Regions from separate parts of the Neobacillus sp. Fa239 genome, predicted to be linked through region 2. Evidence: riboswitches for the same ligand, from Rfam matches in the RefSeq annotation. Region 2 holds a riboswitch; the other holds the start of a gene.
The links. Region 2 has a riboswitch for S-adenosylmethionine ahead of ACZ5XR_RS23080 (methionine ABC transporter ATP-binding protein). Riboswitches for the same ligand answer to the same signal wherever they lie in the genome.
Positions count from the first base shown of each region.

Region 1: linked by a shared signal. The riboswitch ahead of ACZ5XR_RS17770 (LLM class flavin-dependent oxidoreductase) and the one ahead of ACZ5XR_RS23080 (methionine ABC transporter ATP-binding protein) in region 2 are both predicted to bind S-adenosylmethionine.

Region 1 covers NZ_AP041611.1:3,640,592-3,648,126, forward strand. Annotated here, with positions in the region: gene ACZ5XR_RS17755 (ArsR/SmtB family transcription factor) at 1-293, opposite strand, end outside; gene ACZ5XR_RS17760 (glutaminase) at 529-1,518, shown strand; gene ACZ5XR_RS17765 (ATP-grasp domain-containing protein) at 1,573-2,514, opposite strand; gene ACZ5XR_RS17770 (LLM class flavin-dependent oxidoreductase) at 2,542-3,588, opposite strand; SAM riboswitch class I at 3,693-3,797, opposite strand; gene ACZ5XR_RS17775 (L,D-transpeptidase family protein) at 3,888-4,376, opposite strand; gene ACZ5XR_RS17780 (aminotransferase class V-fold PLP-dependent enzyme) at 4,477-5,979, opposite strand; gene ACZ5XR_RS17785 (hypothetical protein) at 6,113-6,460, opposite strand; gene ACZ5XR_RS17790 (polysaccharide deacetylase family protein) at 6,776-7,535, opposite strand, start outside.
Region 2 covers NZ_AP041611.1:4,637,416-4,644,950, forward strand. Annotated here, with positions in the region: gene sufD (Fe-S cluster assembly protein SufD) at 1-1,000, opposite strand, end outside; gene sufC (Fe-S cluster assembly ATPase SufC) at 1,022-1,807, opposite strand; gene ACZ5XR_RS23070 (MetQ/NlpA family ABC transporter substrate-binding protein) at 2,215-3,051, opposite strand; gene ACZ5XR_RS23075 (methionine ABC transporter permease) at 3,066-3,734, opposite strand; gene ACZ5XR_RS23080 (methionine ABC transporter ATP-binding protein) at 3,724-4,752, opposite strand; SAM riboswitch class I at 4,896-5,002, opposite strand; gene ACZ5XR_RS23085 (hypothetical protein) at 5,136-5,486, opposite strand; gene ACZ5XR_RS23090 (thioredoxin family protein) at 5,594-5,902, opposite strand; gene ACZ5XR_RS23095 (toprim domain-containing protein) at 5,913-6,269, opposite strand; gene gcvH (glycine cleavage system protein GcvH) at 6,460-6,843, opposite strand; gene ACZ5XR_RS23105 (arsenate reductase family protein) at 6,938-7,294, opposite strand; gene ACZ5XR_RS23110 (acyl-CoA dehydrogenase family protein) at 7,498-7,535, opposite strand, start outside.

The DNA.
Region 1 (7,535 bases), 1.0 Mb from region 2:
GTTTCAAGCTTTTTAATGACAATTCGAAAATCCTTCGCTATAGGTAAATAATACTTTTCAACAATCCCGTTAATCTCGTTCGTATCATAAAGAAAGAGCAGATTAACTTTGACAAGTTCCCGGACATGATAATGAATTTTTGAAGGGGAAAGTCCTAGCTCATCTGCAACCTGCTTTGCTGTACGAGGTTTACCGTCATTAAATAGGGTTAGTATTTTCATTCTTAGTTCATTTGAGAGTACTTTTGCCTGTTCTATTGATGTTATATCGAAATGATCTATTTGCTTTTTCACATTTCATTGTCCCTTCAATTTATTTTTAACGTTCAATTTTTCTTGAACGTTTTATTTAATTTGATTGTAATAAAGGACGGCTATATATACAATTTATTTTCATCGTGATATTTCTCGTTTTTTCTACATCTATTCAACTTTTCTTCTTAACCTTCATGAATTAAGATTAAATTGTTATTTTCTTGTTTATTGATAAAAACTATATATGATAGCGTCTAGAAAGGACACGAAACAAATGGTGAAACTTAAACCTGAAAACATTAAAAATCCAATCCAAACAATGCAGCAAGAGCTTGATGAATGGGTGTTACAATACAAAAGCTTTACGAAAAATGGAGCGACAGCGAGCTATATTCCTGCCTTAAAAAAAGCGAATCCAGATCATTTAGGAATTTGTTTACTTTCATCCGATGGAACATTGCTGATCTCAGGTGACACTGAAATAAGTTTTACCATGCAAAGTATCTCCAAAGTAATCAGCTTTATCTATGCCTGCACGGCCAGAGGCATTCCACCTATCATGAATTATGTAGATGTCGAGCCGACAGGTGATGCCTTTAATTCCATCTTTCGGTTGGAATTAAGCCACCCTGGCAGACCTTTTAATCCAATGATAAATGCCGGGGCGATAACGGTTGCTTCCCTTCTTCCGGGTGAAACGCCTGCTGAAAAAATCAATTCCCTCCTTTTATTTATTGAAAAAATGATTGGTCGAAAGCCTGTGATTAATGACGATGTTTTTTGGTCTGAGTGGAAAACAGCGAACAGGAATCGCTCACTTGCGTACTGGCTGAAGGAAACGGGATACCTGCTTGGTGATGTTGAAGAAGCTATCGAGGTTTATTTAAAACTTTGTTCCATTGAGCTGAACATTTCAGAATTAGCACAGATCGGACTGATTTTAGCGATGGACGGCATCCACCCTTATTCAAAAGATTCGATTTTTTCTCAAGAAGTAGCCAGTTTAACAAAAACATTAATGTACACCTGTGGTATGTACGATTATTCAGGCCGATTCGCTGCATTTGTTGGTATCCCTGCAAAAAGTGGTGTTTCCGGAGGAATTATGGCAGCTATCCCACCTAATGCAAAAGGGCAAGAACTGAGGTCACCAAGCTGGGGTATCGGATTATATGGACCGGCGATTGATAAACACGGTAATAGCTCCGCCGGAGTCATGCTCTTAAAGCATCTCTCAAAAGAATGGAATTTTCGTGTTCTGTAAAAAGAAGCTCTCCAATTTTGGGGAGCTTCTCTTTAATGATTTTTATAAAACTAGTTAAGAATTCAATTTATGTAACTCATTTTTTAAGAATATTGCTAATTCGAGCATTCCATATTTCCCGGCTTTTGCTTCCGCATCTGAATTATAATTCGTATTTGTGTTTATATCATAGGTGAATATCTCACCAGCTTCATTACGGATAAATTCGATACCGGCCACCTGTACATGATTAGCTGCCAGCACCTGCTCATATTTTTCAATAATCGGATCTGAAAAACCATCAATAATTTGGAATTTCGGCTTTTCCTCCACCTGCTCCCCAACTGGGCAAAATAAATCACCAATTTGGCAAGCATCGGCAGGACATAATTGGAACCCTTCCGAGGTATCAACCTTCACTGCATAAACAAACTTCCCTCCAACAAACTCACAGCGGGTTATATAGCTTTCAGGTGATTGAATGTATTCTTGAATCAATGTTATTCCATCGACCGGCTCTTCGAATTCAGGTCCTTCAACATATGCCCTTAGCGACTCAACAGTTTGGAACAATTGAACGCCAAGCCCTTTTCCGGCACGGTTGTGCTTGGTGATAAACGGTGCCCCGATAAACTCTCCTGAAGCTTCAAGAATTTGCCCAATGCCTGCGGCAGCGATTGTACGCGGTGTTACAATACCATGTTTATTTAATTCTAAATATTGCAGTACCTTACTAACCTCAAGCTGGAGTGCTCGTGAGCCGTTAAACACCTTGCGCCCATGGGCTTCAAGCCAGGCTAGAACCTGTGCGGTAAACTCTGGCGCAAATCGATGGTTCCTCGTATGCGATGATGCACTCATTCGGCTATAAAAAACACCTTCAGGCGGCTCTTTTGATAAATCTAGTCTGCCGCTATCTAAATGCCATTCTTCATAAGGTACTTCCAGTTCTTCTAAACGTTTTGTGAGGTGTACGGTCCATTCCTCATTCTCATGGATAATATAAACTTTACTCAATTTAAAATCCCCTCTCATTCTGAAAATCTAGGCTAGCTGCTTTCGTTTTTCCTCTACCAGCGGCATTACCAGCTTGCTAAACTGTTCCATTTCTTCAAGCTGCGGTGAAAATTGAAGAAGTAATAGGTCAAGACCTGCTTGTTCATATTGTAAAATTCGTTCAGCAATTTGTGAAGGCGTACCCACCAAATTTGGGCGTAATCCGCGATTAGAAACAGAATAATCCTGAAGCTGAATTTTCTGCTCAAGCTGCGATTTGCTTGTAAAATCTTTAAAACCAGCATAGCCACTTGATTCTTTTACATCAGTGATTCTTGCCAATTCCGCAATTGCTTCCTCTTCCGTTTCCCGGCAAATGACATATGCCGCCATCCCAAAAGAGTTCAGTTCAGGATTCCCAGTTTGTTCCCGTAACGATTTCATTTCACTGATTTTTTTCTCAATTTCTGCAACTGTTCCACCGTGCATCACATAGGCATCACACTTCTCAACAATGGTCTGCTTTCCTTTTGGGCTTTCTCCTCCAGCATACAAGATTGGATTAGGACGTTGAATAGGTTTTGGTGAAAGTTTTGCATCCTTAATTTGATAAAATTTACCATCATATGAAAACGTTTCTTCTGTCCAAAAGCCCTTTAATACATCTATAAATTCTTTCGTGCGGTCATATCGTTCATCATGCTCAGTAAAGATTCCGCCGTACTGACGGGCTTCTTCTTCCCACCAGGCAGAAACAACATTTAACGTGAATCTTCCCTTGCTGATTTGATCAATATTAGCCGCCATTTTCGCTGTAACTGCCGGATTATGGAATCCAGGTCTAACTGCTGTCATGATTTCGATTTTTTCTGTAACAGCCGCAAGAGCAGCCGCTGTCGACCATGCTTCAAGTGAATCCGACTCAGGTCCTTTTATATCATTCAAATATAATTCCGCTATTAATGTGGTGGAATAACCCCATTTTTCTGCCGATTGGATCACCGTTTTGGCGTAATCAAATGTTGGCGGCATCTTTTCATCCTCAACATTTCTTAACCATCCTCCAAAAATCGGTAGCCAAAATCCAAATTTCATGGTTTCTCTCTCCTCTTCTAATCTCTACTTTTCCAACCAATAAAGTTGGTTTTTTGCTAAATAAAAAAACTCACTTCATAACTAGAAGAGAGCCTTTTTCTCTCTTCCTATCTTTCAAACATAAATGTTTGATGGATTTGGCACAGTATTCTTAAGAACCTGCTGCCGAGGCTTCAAAGGGCCAGTCCCTCCACCTCTCTTTATAAGAAGAATTATTAAATTATTAGTTTTTCGAAATAATTAATTATTTAATGTGATAATAGTACAAATATTTGATATTGTCAATTAATACTTATCAATTATTGCTGAATGACAACTCTCGTTCCATTAGGAACGAGCTCTGCAAGCTGAAGAACATCCCGGTTATACATTCTTACACAACCATGCGAGACTGCTTTCCCAATCGAACTTGGATCATTGGTACCATGTATACCGTAGCCCTGTTTCGATAAAGACAGCCACATGACTCCAAATGGGCCACCTGGATTCAATTCACGATTGACAATGACAAATTCACCAGCTGGTGTATTGGTCAACATTTTACCTACCGCAATTGGATAAACTCTGGCTAATTTACCATTTTGGAATAAGGCAAGCCTTCGCTTCCCAATCGATATTTGGATAGAATAAGGGATAGAATTGGGGTTTGGCAAACCGGGAATTTGAATCCTTTGGCCCACCATTAAATGGCCAATCCCCGGATTTGCTGCATAAAGCTGATGAAGGCTGACTCGATAATCTGCTGAAATGCTTCCAAGGGTTTCACCGGGTTTTACAGTGTGAATCATGTTACCCCCTCCTTTATTTGATTAGCATATGCCCCAACATATCAGCCGTTGACATTTTAGGTCATATCATAAAAGAGGCATCGGTATGCCTCTTTTTATATTATTTAAATCGAAAAAGCAGGGACATGTCTTCTCTTTCATGATGGACGTAAAAATAATCATTACTTGAGGAATCATAAATATAATCCTTACCCCAAACATCAATATAACTTGTAATCTCCTTAATCGCTTGCACAAATTTAATGATTTCTTCATTCGTCATAACAGGATGAAGGGAAACCCTTATCCAACCAGGTTTTTCCGACAAATCACCTTGATCAATTTTATCGGTTATCAGTTTGGATGCAGTCGGGTCGATATCATATAAATAATGACCATAGGTACCTGCACAGGAACATCCCCCTCTAACTTGAAAGCCGAACCGATCATTTAACAACCGGACAACTAAATTATGGTGAATATTTTCAATGTAAAAGGAAACAATCCCGATTCGATCCTCAATTTGCCCTTCTAATATGTGAACACCCGAAATTTCTTTCATTTCTTTCAATAAGATAGATAATAATTCTTTTTCCCTTGCTATTATATTTTTGACTCCCATTTGATCTTTTAAATTTAAGACGAGTGCAGTGCGGATTGCTTGGAGAATACCCGGTGTTCCACCATCCTCTCTAATCTCAATGTCGGGATAATAGTGATGTTCTCCCCAGGGATTAGTCCATGTTACCGTACCTCCACCTGGATGGTCAGGTACTTGGTTTATATATAGACGGCTGTCGAACACTAAGACACCACTAGAACCTGGTCCGCCTAAAAACTTGTGCGGTGAAAAAAAGATCGCATCTAATTTTTCCAAAGGATCTTCCGGATGCATATCCATTTGGACATATGGAGCAGATGCCGCAAAGTCCACAAAACAGAGTCCCCCATGCAGATGCATTATTTTGGCCAATTGGTGATAGGGTGTTTGAATCCCCGTTACATTGGAGCAGGCTGAAAATGAACCGATTTTAATTCGACGATCTTTATATTTTATGAGCAGCTCCTCAAGCTGCCTGCAATCAACCAATCCATTTTCATCTGGAGACATAATGACTACATCAGAAATCGTCTCCAGCCAGGAAGTTTGGTTGGAATGGTGCTCCATATGAGTGAGAAAAACGACCGGCCTATCTTTCTCTGGAATGTTTAAATGGCCCTTAAACTTTTCAGGGATTTTGATTCCCAATATTCTTTGAAATTTATTAATGACAGACGTCATCCCAAAACCATCAAGAATTACGACATCATGATGATCGGCGTGAACATGTTGTTTGATAATCATTTTCGACTGTTTATATATTCCTGTCATCATTAAACTGGTGATATTTGATTCTGTATGGGTATTGGCCATATATGGACCAAATACCTCGGATATTTTCTGTTCTATTGGCCTATAAAGCCGCCCGCTAGCGGTCCAGTCTGCATATATGATTCTTTTTTTTCCATAAGGTGAATCAAAGTAATGGTTCATCCCAATTACTTGTGCACGAAATTTCTGAAAATATTCCTCGAGATTTTCAGATAATGTATACGTTTTGCTGCCAATTATGGCGGTGATCATTGGTTTCACCTCTTCAATCATTCCTCTGTTTATCAATATATGCATGGCATGGAGAAGCTGGTTCCACTGTATTAACCAAAAAAAAGCATTCCAATAAAGGAAATGCTCAAATCGTAACTATATTTACTTTTTACTATGTAAGTTGTACTTTTGCTGTTTCTTTTCTGACCACTTCATCAATTTTTTGGATGAACATTTGAAAAACTTTTCGTTTTTCTTCTAACTCACGGATTGTTTCCTTGAGTTGATTATAGCTTTCTTCAAAAGGTTTATGATACCGTAGACGAATATTTTCGATGATTTCTTCGTTTACAGTTGATTGGATTACTTGTTTCGTGATGTTATATTTATAGGAATAAACCTTTAAATCTTGTGAAACTTGCTCATATTCTTTATCGATTTCATCAAGGAATTGGGAAATATCGTCCTTCCACTCGTCCAGAGATTTTTGCAAATATGATTTAACCATTGTCTCTTCCATGAAGCCACCTGCCCTAATCGTCATTTCTTTTATTATATCGATGTTTTTTTACATAAAAGTTTCGGATAGGTTACAAAGTAATATCATTATTTGGCGAACGGAGGAGTTTTTATCTACAAAAACTTTAACAAATCATTAACATTTTTTTCATTTGTTTTTAAATAAAATCGTTTAAGATAGTATTGAGTTATGAAGTTGTCCGAGCTTATCATTCTCTGGTTAGGAATTAACATTGTGGTGAGTTCTTGGCTATGAAGCTAAGCTCGTTCAACTGCCAAACGTTACATTTTTACTTATTGTTTTTTGGTTCCTGCTTTATTTCATGCGAGTCATCGGTACATTTCTTCTAATTCCCACAGCCTCTGCAAAATCTTCAAGTGTGGAAGAATTTTTGATATAAATCCGCGGTAGCAAATAGTTCTCATTTTTCATTCCTCTTTCCTCAAACATTTTAGGTATGGTTGAAAGCCCAAAAAGATAATATTTTTTTGTTGCATCTATTACATGATCATTATAAGCTCCATATGGATAAGCCAATGCGATTACTGGTTTTCCTGTGATGGATTGTATTTTTTCTTTTGACGCTTTCAATTCATATTCAAGGTTTTCTATCCCCGTCAAATCTGGATGCGTTGCCGTATGAGACTGGATGGAAATCATGCCTGAATCTGCCAGCATTTTTAAATCTGCTTTTGATAATCGATTTGACCGTGTCGTAAAATCAGAAATAATAAAAAATGTCGCGGAAGGGTTGAAATGATCAGTCTTCAGCCTTTTTAGGATAAAATAGGCTGTTAGATTGTTCTTATATCCATCATCAAATGTAATAAAAATCGGTTTATTTACTTTATTCCTATCCTCCCAGCGATCGAACGTTAATAATGTAAAGCCATGATCACGTAAAAAAGCCATTTGCTTTTCAAAATTTTCAGGTGTAACATAAAGTTCCTTTTGGCCGTAGCCTTTAAATTGGTCGATTGAATGATAGATTAAGATTGGAATTTTCCTCTCAGCAGAAACTTGTGAAGGAAGGACCAATATTAAAATAATGAATAGAAACAGGATACTCTTTTTC
Region 2 (7,535 bases):
CAATTTTGCCAATGCCATTAAAGATCGATGTGGCACTATCTTTCATTACACCATGTTTTAAGATATAGCCCTCTGTGTGTTTACCAAAATGAACTACTTTTGTTGTGAAGTTTTGTGTTTGTTCACCACGTCCAACCACAACTGTTTTTGTATCACCAAAAGAACCGTCTCCAATAAGATTCGTTGTGTTCTCGGAAATTGTATTTCCTTCATTCATTAACCCAAGAGCCCATTCAATCCGAGCATCCCGGCTGGCTACACCACGGCGGTTTACATAAGTAGTGATTCCTTTTGCAAGATAATCAACGGCACCGTATTTCACTTGGGCATTTGTATTCGCAACCACTTCCGCTACTATATTAAAAATTCCATTTGCTGATTCCATTGTTGAAATATAGTTTTCTACATATGTGACTGAACTGTTATCTTCTGCAACAACAAGTACATGATTAAAAAGATTTACCTCAGCATTATCATGTAAATATACAGCTTGAATCGGTTCAGTAACTTCAACATTTTTTGGAATATATAAGAATACGCCGCCATTGACAAGCGCTGCATGAAGTGCAGTCAGACGATGCTCATCGGCATTCACCGCTTGAGTCATGTAGTATTTTTTCAACACATCCCCGTGTTCTTTTGCCGCTGTTAGAAGATCGGTAAAAATGACACCTTTACTTTTTAGATCTTCGGATAATGATAAAAAGGCTGGTGTATGATTGCGTTGAATGTATAAGTTTTTATTTTCCGCAACGAGTGCTTTTACTTCTTCCGGTAATTCACTTAATGAAGTGAATGGTTCACTTTTTACGGTATGTGAACTTAATTGGGTAAAGTTCCATTTATCGATTTTTGTTTTATCCGGCCTTGGCATTGGAAGATTATTAAAATCAGCCAATGCCTTTAAACGGAGCTCTTCCATCCAAGCAGGTTCGCCTGCTTGTTTTGAAAAAGAACGAACAAAATCCTGATCAAAAGGTAATTTCGTTTCTGTTGTCATTGTAATCCTCCTAACACTTACTTACGCTTCTTGCCCAACTGTTTCATCTTCAATTCCAAGCTCTTTTTTGATCCAGTCATATCCTTCTGCTTCTAAGCGTTGTGCAAGCTCTGGTCCGCCTGATTTAACGATTCGGCCCTGCATCATAACATGCACATAGTCAGGAGTGATATAATTTAATAGTCGTTGATAGTGGGTAATCACTAAGCAGCCAAAGTCTTCTCCGCGCATTTCATTAATCCCTTTGGAAACTATTTTTAAGGCATCAATGTCAAGACCGGAGTCAATTTCATCCAGGATGGCAATTTTTGGCTGAAGCATCATTAATTGTAAGATTTCGTTACGCTTTTTCTCACCGCCGGAGAACCCTTCGTTCAAATAACGCTGTGCCATATCCAGGTCCATCTCCAGGAATTCCATTTGTTTATCCATTTTACGGATAAATTTCATTAATGAAATTTCATTTCCTTCACCAAGGCGGCTGTTGATAGCCGAACGTAAAAAGTCGGCATTGGTTACGCCGTTAATTTCGCTTGGATACTGCATCGCAAGGAACAGGCCTGCACGCGCACGCTCATCTACTTCCATTTCCAAGACATTCTGTCCGTCTAATAAAATGTTACCGCTTGTTACTTCATATTTAGGATGACCCATGATCGCAGATGATAAAGTAGATTTACCAGTACCATTCGGTCCCATGATTGCGTGGAATTCTCCACCTTTTATTTCAAGGTTTACACCTTTTAAAATTTCTTTCCCATCAATTGCTACATGTAGATCTTTGATCTGTAAAGTTGATCCAGCCATATTTATACCTCCGCAAAGAAAGTTTTGTATCAAGTTAACCATTGGGTCTAGAATTCTATTCTCATTCTATTCTCATTACAATCTTATAACAAATGAAATGTGTTAGCAACTCCTAAACAGTAATAACAAGAAATCATTTTCACTGATCGGCTACTAATTGAGAATGAATTTCCAAACAATGTGAAATTTGCCAAATTAGGCAGCATTTCTGAGGGGTTTATATTAATGCAGACAAACACACTCGGATAAAATCATACCCTATTTTTTTATAATTTGCTATCTCAATTTCAGGTTTAATACTTATCTATTTTTACCGTTGTAAATTATTTCATGTATATAGTCCTATGGCCAAATAAGAAAAGCCAGTGAATCAATCACCGACTTTTCTGTATTTCTTCTTATATATATTATTGTGATACTGGGACAACGGCCCCTTTGTATTTTTTAAGAATAAAGTCTTGAATCGTTTTAGAATGAAGAACCTCTACCAGTTTTTTGATAGCCGGTTTGTTTTCGTCACCCTTACGTACCGCAATGATATTTACATATGGCGAGTTTTTACCTTCAATCGCAATGGAATCCTTAAGCGGATTTAATCCTGCGCCAATCGCATAGTTGGAGTTAATTAATACGGCATCGCCTTCACCATTTTGATAAATTTTTGGCAATAAGGCTGCTTCATATTTTGCATCAAAAATTAAATGTTTTGGATTGGATACCACATCTTTGATCGTTGCAGTTGTTTTATCAATACCTGGTTTTAATTTAATTAAGCCTTGTGCTTCAAGTAAAGATAGCAGACGGCCATGATCGGCAACTGAGTTGCTCATGATTAGATGTGCGCCATCAGGAAGATCACTTAATTTTTTATATTTTTTCGAGTAAACACCAATCGGTTCAATGTGAATCCCGCCAGCATTAACAAAGCCATAACCAAATTGCTTATTTTGGGCATTTAAATAAGGAATGTGTTGGAAGTAGTTTGCATCAAGCTGCTTTGACTGCAATGCTTTGTTCGGTAAAATATAATCCTGAAATGTTTTAATGACTAAGTCAATTCCATCTTTTTTCAAAATAGGTTGTGCTTGACGTAAAATTTCAGCATGGGGAACACTTGAAGCTCCTACCACTAATTTTGTTAACCCTTTATCGCTGCTGCTTGAAGAATTGTTGCTGGATGTTCCGCATGCTGCTAATACAAGGGCTAATGATAACGCTAATACTAAACTAATCCATTTTTTCATGTTGACCTCACCTTTTATCTTTTATCTAATTTTTTTGTAAATGCATCACCAATAAACTGAATCACAAACACGATAATCAAAATAATAATCGTTGCCACAAAAGTGACATCATTTTGGTTTTGTTCAAAACCTTGCAGGTAGGCAAGATTCCCAAGACCTCCTGCACCAATGACTCCGGCCATGGCTGTATAGCTGACAAGAGCAATGGCGGTAACGGTAATACCTGAAACAAGCGCCGGCATCGATTCCGGCAACAGCACTTTCCAAATGATTGTGCCCGTTGTGGCACCCATTGACTTTGCCGCTTCAATAACGCCTTTATCAATTTCTCTAAGACCGATTTCAACCATTCTGGCATAGAACGGAGCTGCCCCAATAATCAGTGCTGGTAATGCTGCGGTTTCACCAATCATTGTCTTAAATAATAGGTTTGTAAAAGGAATTAATAAGACAATTAAGATAATGAACGGGATGGACCGAAAGACATTCACTATTGCACTAATGACCACGTTAATCGGCTTATTTTGCCACATATTCCCTGAAGATGTCAGGAATAGAATTAACCCAAGCAAGATTCCTAAAATAAAGGTTGCCAGTACCGAAACCGCAGTCATATAAAGCGTTTGGACTGTTGCCTCCCACATTGCCTGCCAATCGACATTCGGAAAATAATTACTGTTCATTTGTTACCACCTCCACGCCAACATTCTGCGTGCGAATAAAGTCAATGGCTTTATCGACTGCTTCCCGTCTGCCATCGAGATGAATGAACAGGGTACCATATGAACCACTTTGGGTTTGCGATATTTTCCCTTGCAGGATATTAACCGTCACATCATTCGCTCGGATTAGATTAGTGATCACCGGCTGTTCGGTCGCCTCCCCGATAAAGGTCAACTGAACGATTTGACCCGAATGATACCTCTCAAGAAGATGCTCGGCTGTTTCTTTCGTTTCTTCGGGCTCAGTAACCTGCTGAACAAATCTTTTGGTTATTGGAGCTTTTGGGTTCTTAAATACGTCCAGCACGTGACCAAGCTCAACAATTTTCCCGTTTTCCATGACTGCGACCCGATGGCAGATTTTACGGATAACATGCATTTCATGGGTGATTAACACAATCGTTAAACCTAATCTTTTATTAATATCAACGAGCAAATCCAAAATTGAATCTGTCGTTTGCGGATCTAGTGCTGAGGTTGCTTCATCGCATAGTAACACCTTCGGGCTATTCGCCAGCGCTCTTGCTATGCCGACTCTTTGCTTTTGTCCGCCACTTAGCTGCGATGGATAAGCATTTTCTCTTCCCTCTAAACCAACTAGTTTAATCAGTTCATTTACTCTTTTAGCTCTTTCCGGTCCTTTGACACCCGCTATTTCTAATGGGAAAGCAATATTTTCACTCACTGTCCTTGACCATAGCAGATTAAAATGTTGGAAAATCATGCTGATTTCTTGGCGAGCTTTCCTAAGATCACTGCCTTTGATTTGTGAAATAACTCGGCCAGCCACGGTAATAGATCCCTCAGAAGGAAGTTCCAGACCATTCAGCATACGAATTAACGTACTTTTCCCAGCTCCGCTGTAGCCAATTACACCGAAAATTTCTCCTTCGTTTATTTCCAGGTTGACATCATCTACTGCTTTTAACTGCCCCTGCTTCGATGGAAAAACCTTTCGGACATTTTTAATCGAAATCATTGAATCACCTTCTTTTATCCGTCAAATCCATTTACACAGTGTTCCTTAAATATAGGGTTTGAAATTTTTATTAAAACATTCTATTTTAGAAAAATAAAAATGCCTTTCTGCACAGGCAGAAAGGCATTATAAATAGAACCTTTCTCCCATCTCCCAAAGCAAATGCTTTGTGTGAATTGGCACCATTTCAATAAACATTGACGGTTGCCGGGCTTCATCGGGCACATCCCTCCACCTCTCTTGATAAGAGCTTTTCAACAACTATATTCAATTAACACGTTAAATGACTTAAGCAATTTTTTATCACGAAAGCAATCGTACCACGGAAAAAAATGAGTGTCAACGGAATTTTCTCATTTTCTGAAAAATTATTCTGGTATTTTTTAGGCTGAAGCAACGTCGGTCCCTTTTGTTAAATAAAAAAGCGACTCCAGCATGAGGATCCTTCTAAACGGTGCCACTATCGACAATTTCTCTCTTTTGACCAAGTTTCTTAATCGTTCCTTGCCGGTAAGGAGCTGCTCAATGGCTGAGAAATCACCATAAATTTCATATCTATTGAACATTTCCTCTGAATCGTGAAGCAATGTGATTTCGCCATTTTTTAAGGACAATGTGATGCTTTCGTTGTTTGAGATGAAGCTAATCATGATAGAATCCGTTTCTTTTATTAATTGAAGGACATGTCGATGTTCTTTTGTTTTAAGAAGAAAACAACGAATAGAATCAATCATTTCTCATCACTCCGGTCTATAGGCAATACTATCTATATTCCGTATAACACCAGGAATTCCTTTAATAATCGCTCGACAAAAAAAACAGATGTTTCGCATCTGTTTTTTTAGTTAAAATAATATTTTATTTTTTCTAGTAAGTAAGGAACTGAATGGAAAGCATACAATACCTCTGCCACCATTCCATTTTGAATGAACAATAGGCACGGAACACTTTCAACCGCGTGTGCCTTGGCGAGCTCTGGGTAGAAATTGATATTCATTTTCCCCATTGGGACTTGGACCATTTCCTCAATAATTTGAAGCATTCTCGAAGCAACCTGACAGGTACCGCATAATGGCGTATAAAAGTAAACAAGGCCGGATGATTGATTTTCCATGAATGAAGAGTATTCTTCTCTGTTCCATTCCTTCATAACAATTCGCTCAGCAATTCTCTAAATACTGGGTATGAACGTCAATATTTGCCCCAAGCAATACAGTGGCAAGATGATGTTCAGGGGCGGTGGCTACTTCACGATACATCCGGTCAATATAGATATGTTCCGCATGAGGAAATTCCCTTTTAAATTGTTTGCGCAGCTTTTCACCTGCTTCATCGGCATCCACCAGAATATAAACATCTTTGTCTTCAAGAAAATCAATCAGTTCATCTAATTTGGTTATACTGATCGTTCCATTTGTACAAATAATTTCAACCGGTTCCTTCACAATACTTTTTACCTTTTTTTTGTCTGATTTTCCTTCCACAATTAGAACCTTGTCAACATACGAGTCACTCATAATTAATCACCTTATAATGGAGTTGTTGGTTTAATGTTAACATATTCTACTTATACATATAACGTGTGTATCCCATTTATGAATGTTCGTCCAAAAATAATTAATTATTTTAGCTTACCCTTATCTTTTGATTGAAATAATGGTAAAAAAAAGAAAAGCACCTTCTAAAAAGGCGCTTCCCGTCCATTGATTAATCTTCATTAATCATTTCTTCATATTGTTCAGCAGACATTAACTTATCTAATTCGCTGTTATTAGATAATTCAATAACAATCATCCATGCTTTCTCATATGGAGATTCGTTAACAAATTCAGGGTTGTCACTTAAATCTTCGTTTATTTCAACCACCTTACCACTTACAGGTGCATAAAGTTCAGAAACTGTTTTAACGGATTCCACGCTGCCAAATGCTTCATCAGCAGTTACTTCATCGCCCACTTCAGGAAGTTCAACGAATACGATATCTCCTAGTTCGTGCTGTGCAAAATGAGTAATCCCAACACGTACTTTTTCCCCTTCAACCTTTACCCACTCATGCTCTTCTGAATAACGTAAGTCCTTTGGTGTGCTCATTACGAAAATCCCTCCATAAATTATTCTTAAATCTATCATCGATAAAAAAATCGATTTCCCTGTTTAATAATCGGAAAAGCACGCATTAAAACGCTTACAACCACGTTTTTTCATACTCTTCTTCTTTAAAACCAACCGTAACTTTATTCCCATCCGTTAAAATTGGTCTTTTGATTAACATCCCGTCTGAAGCCAATAAATCAAGCAGCTCGGCTTCAGTTGCAGATTTTAATCTGTCCTTAATACCTAATTCCCGATATTTTAGGCCACTGGTATTAAAGAATTTCTTTAATTCTAAACCGCTTTTTTGATAATAATCCTCCAGCTCAAGCTTTGAAGGGGGATTATCAGCAATATGTATTTCTTTGTAGGAAAGATGATGATCATCCAGCCATTTCTTTGCTTTTCGACAAGTACCGCATTTCGGGTACCAGTAAAAAATCATAGACATCTGTTTCACCGCCGATTTTTCCTTAATTAAACAAACGTAACAATTGAATATTACCACATTAAAGTCGAAATTCCTAATAGAAAAAAGCATAATAATACGACAATTTTAAATAAATATTGCATTTTTCCGCCATTCAAAATTGACAGGGGTCAGACCCCCGCTCCGGTAATGCGTTAAAGCGGCGGGGGTCTGGCCCCATTGAATTAAACTAGGTATCGTTCAGCTGCAATGATTACATCTG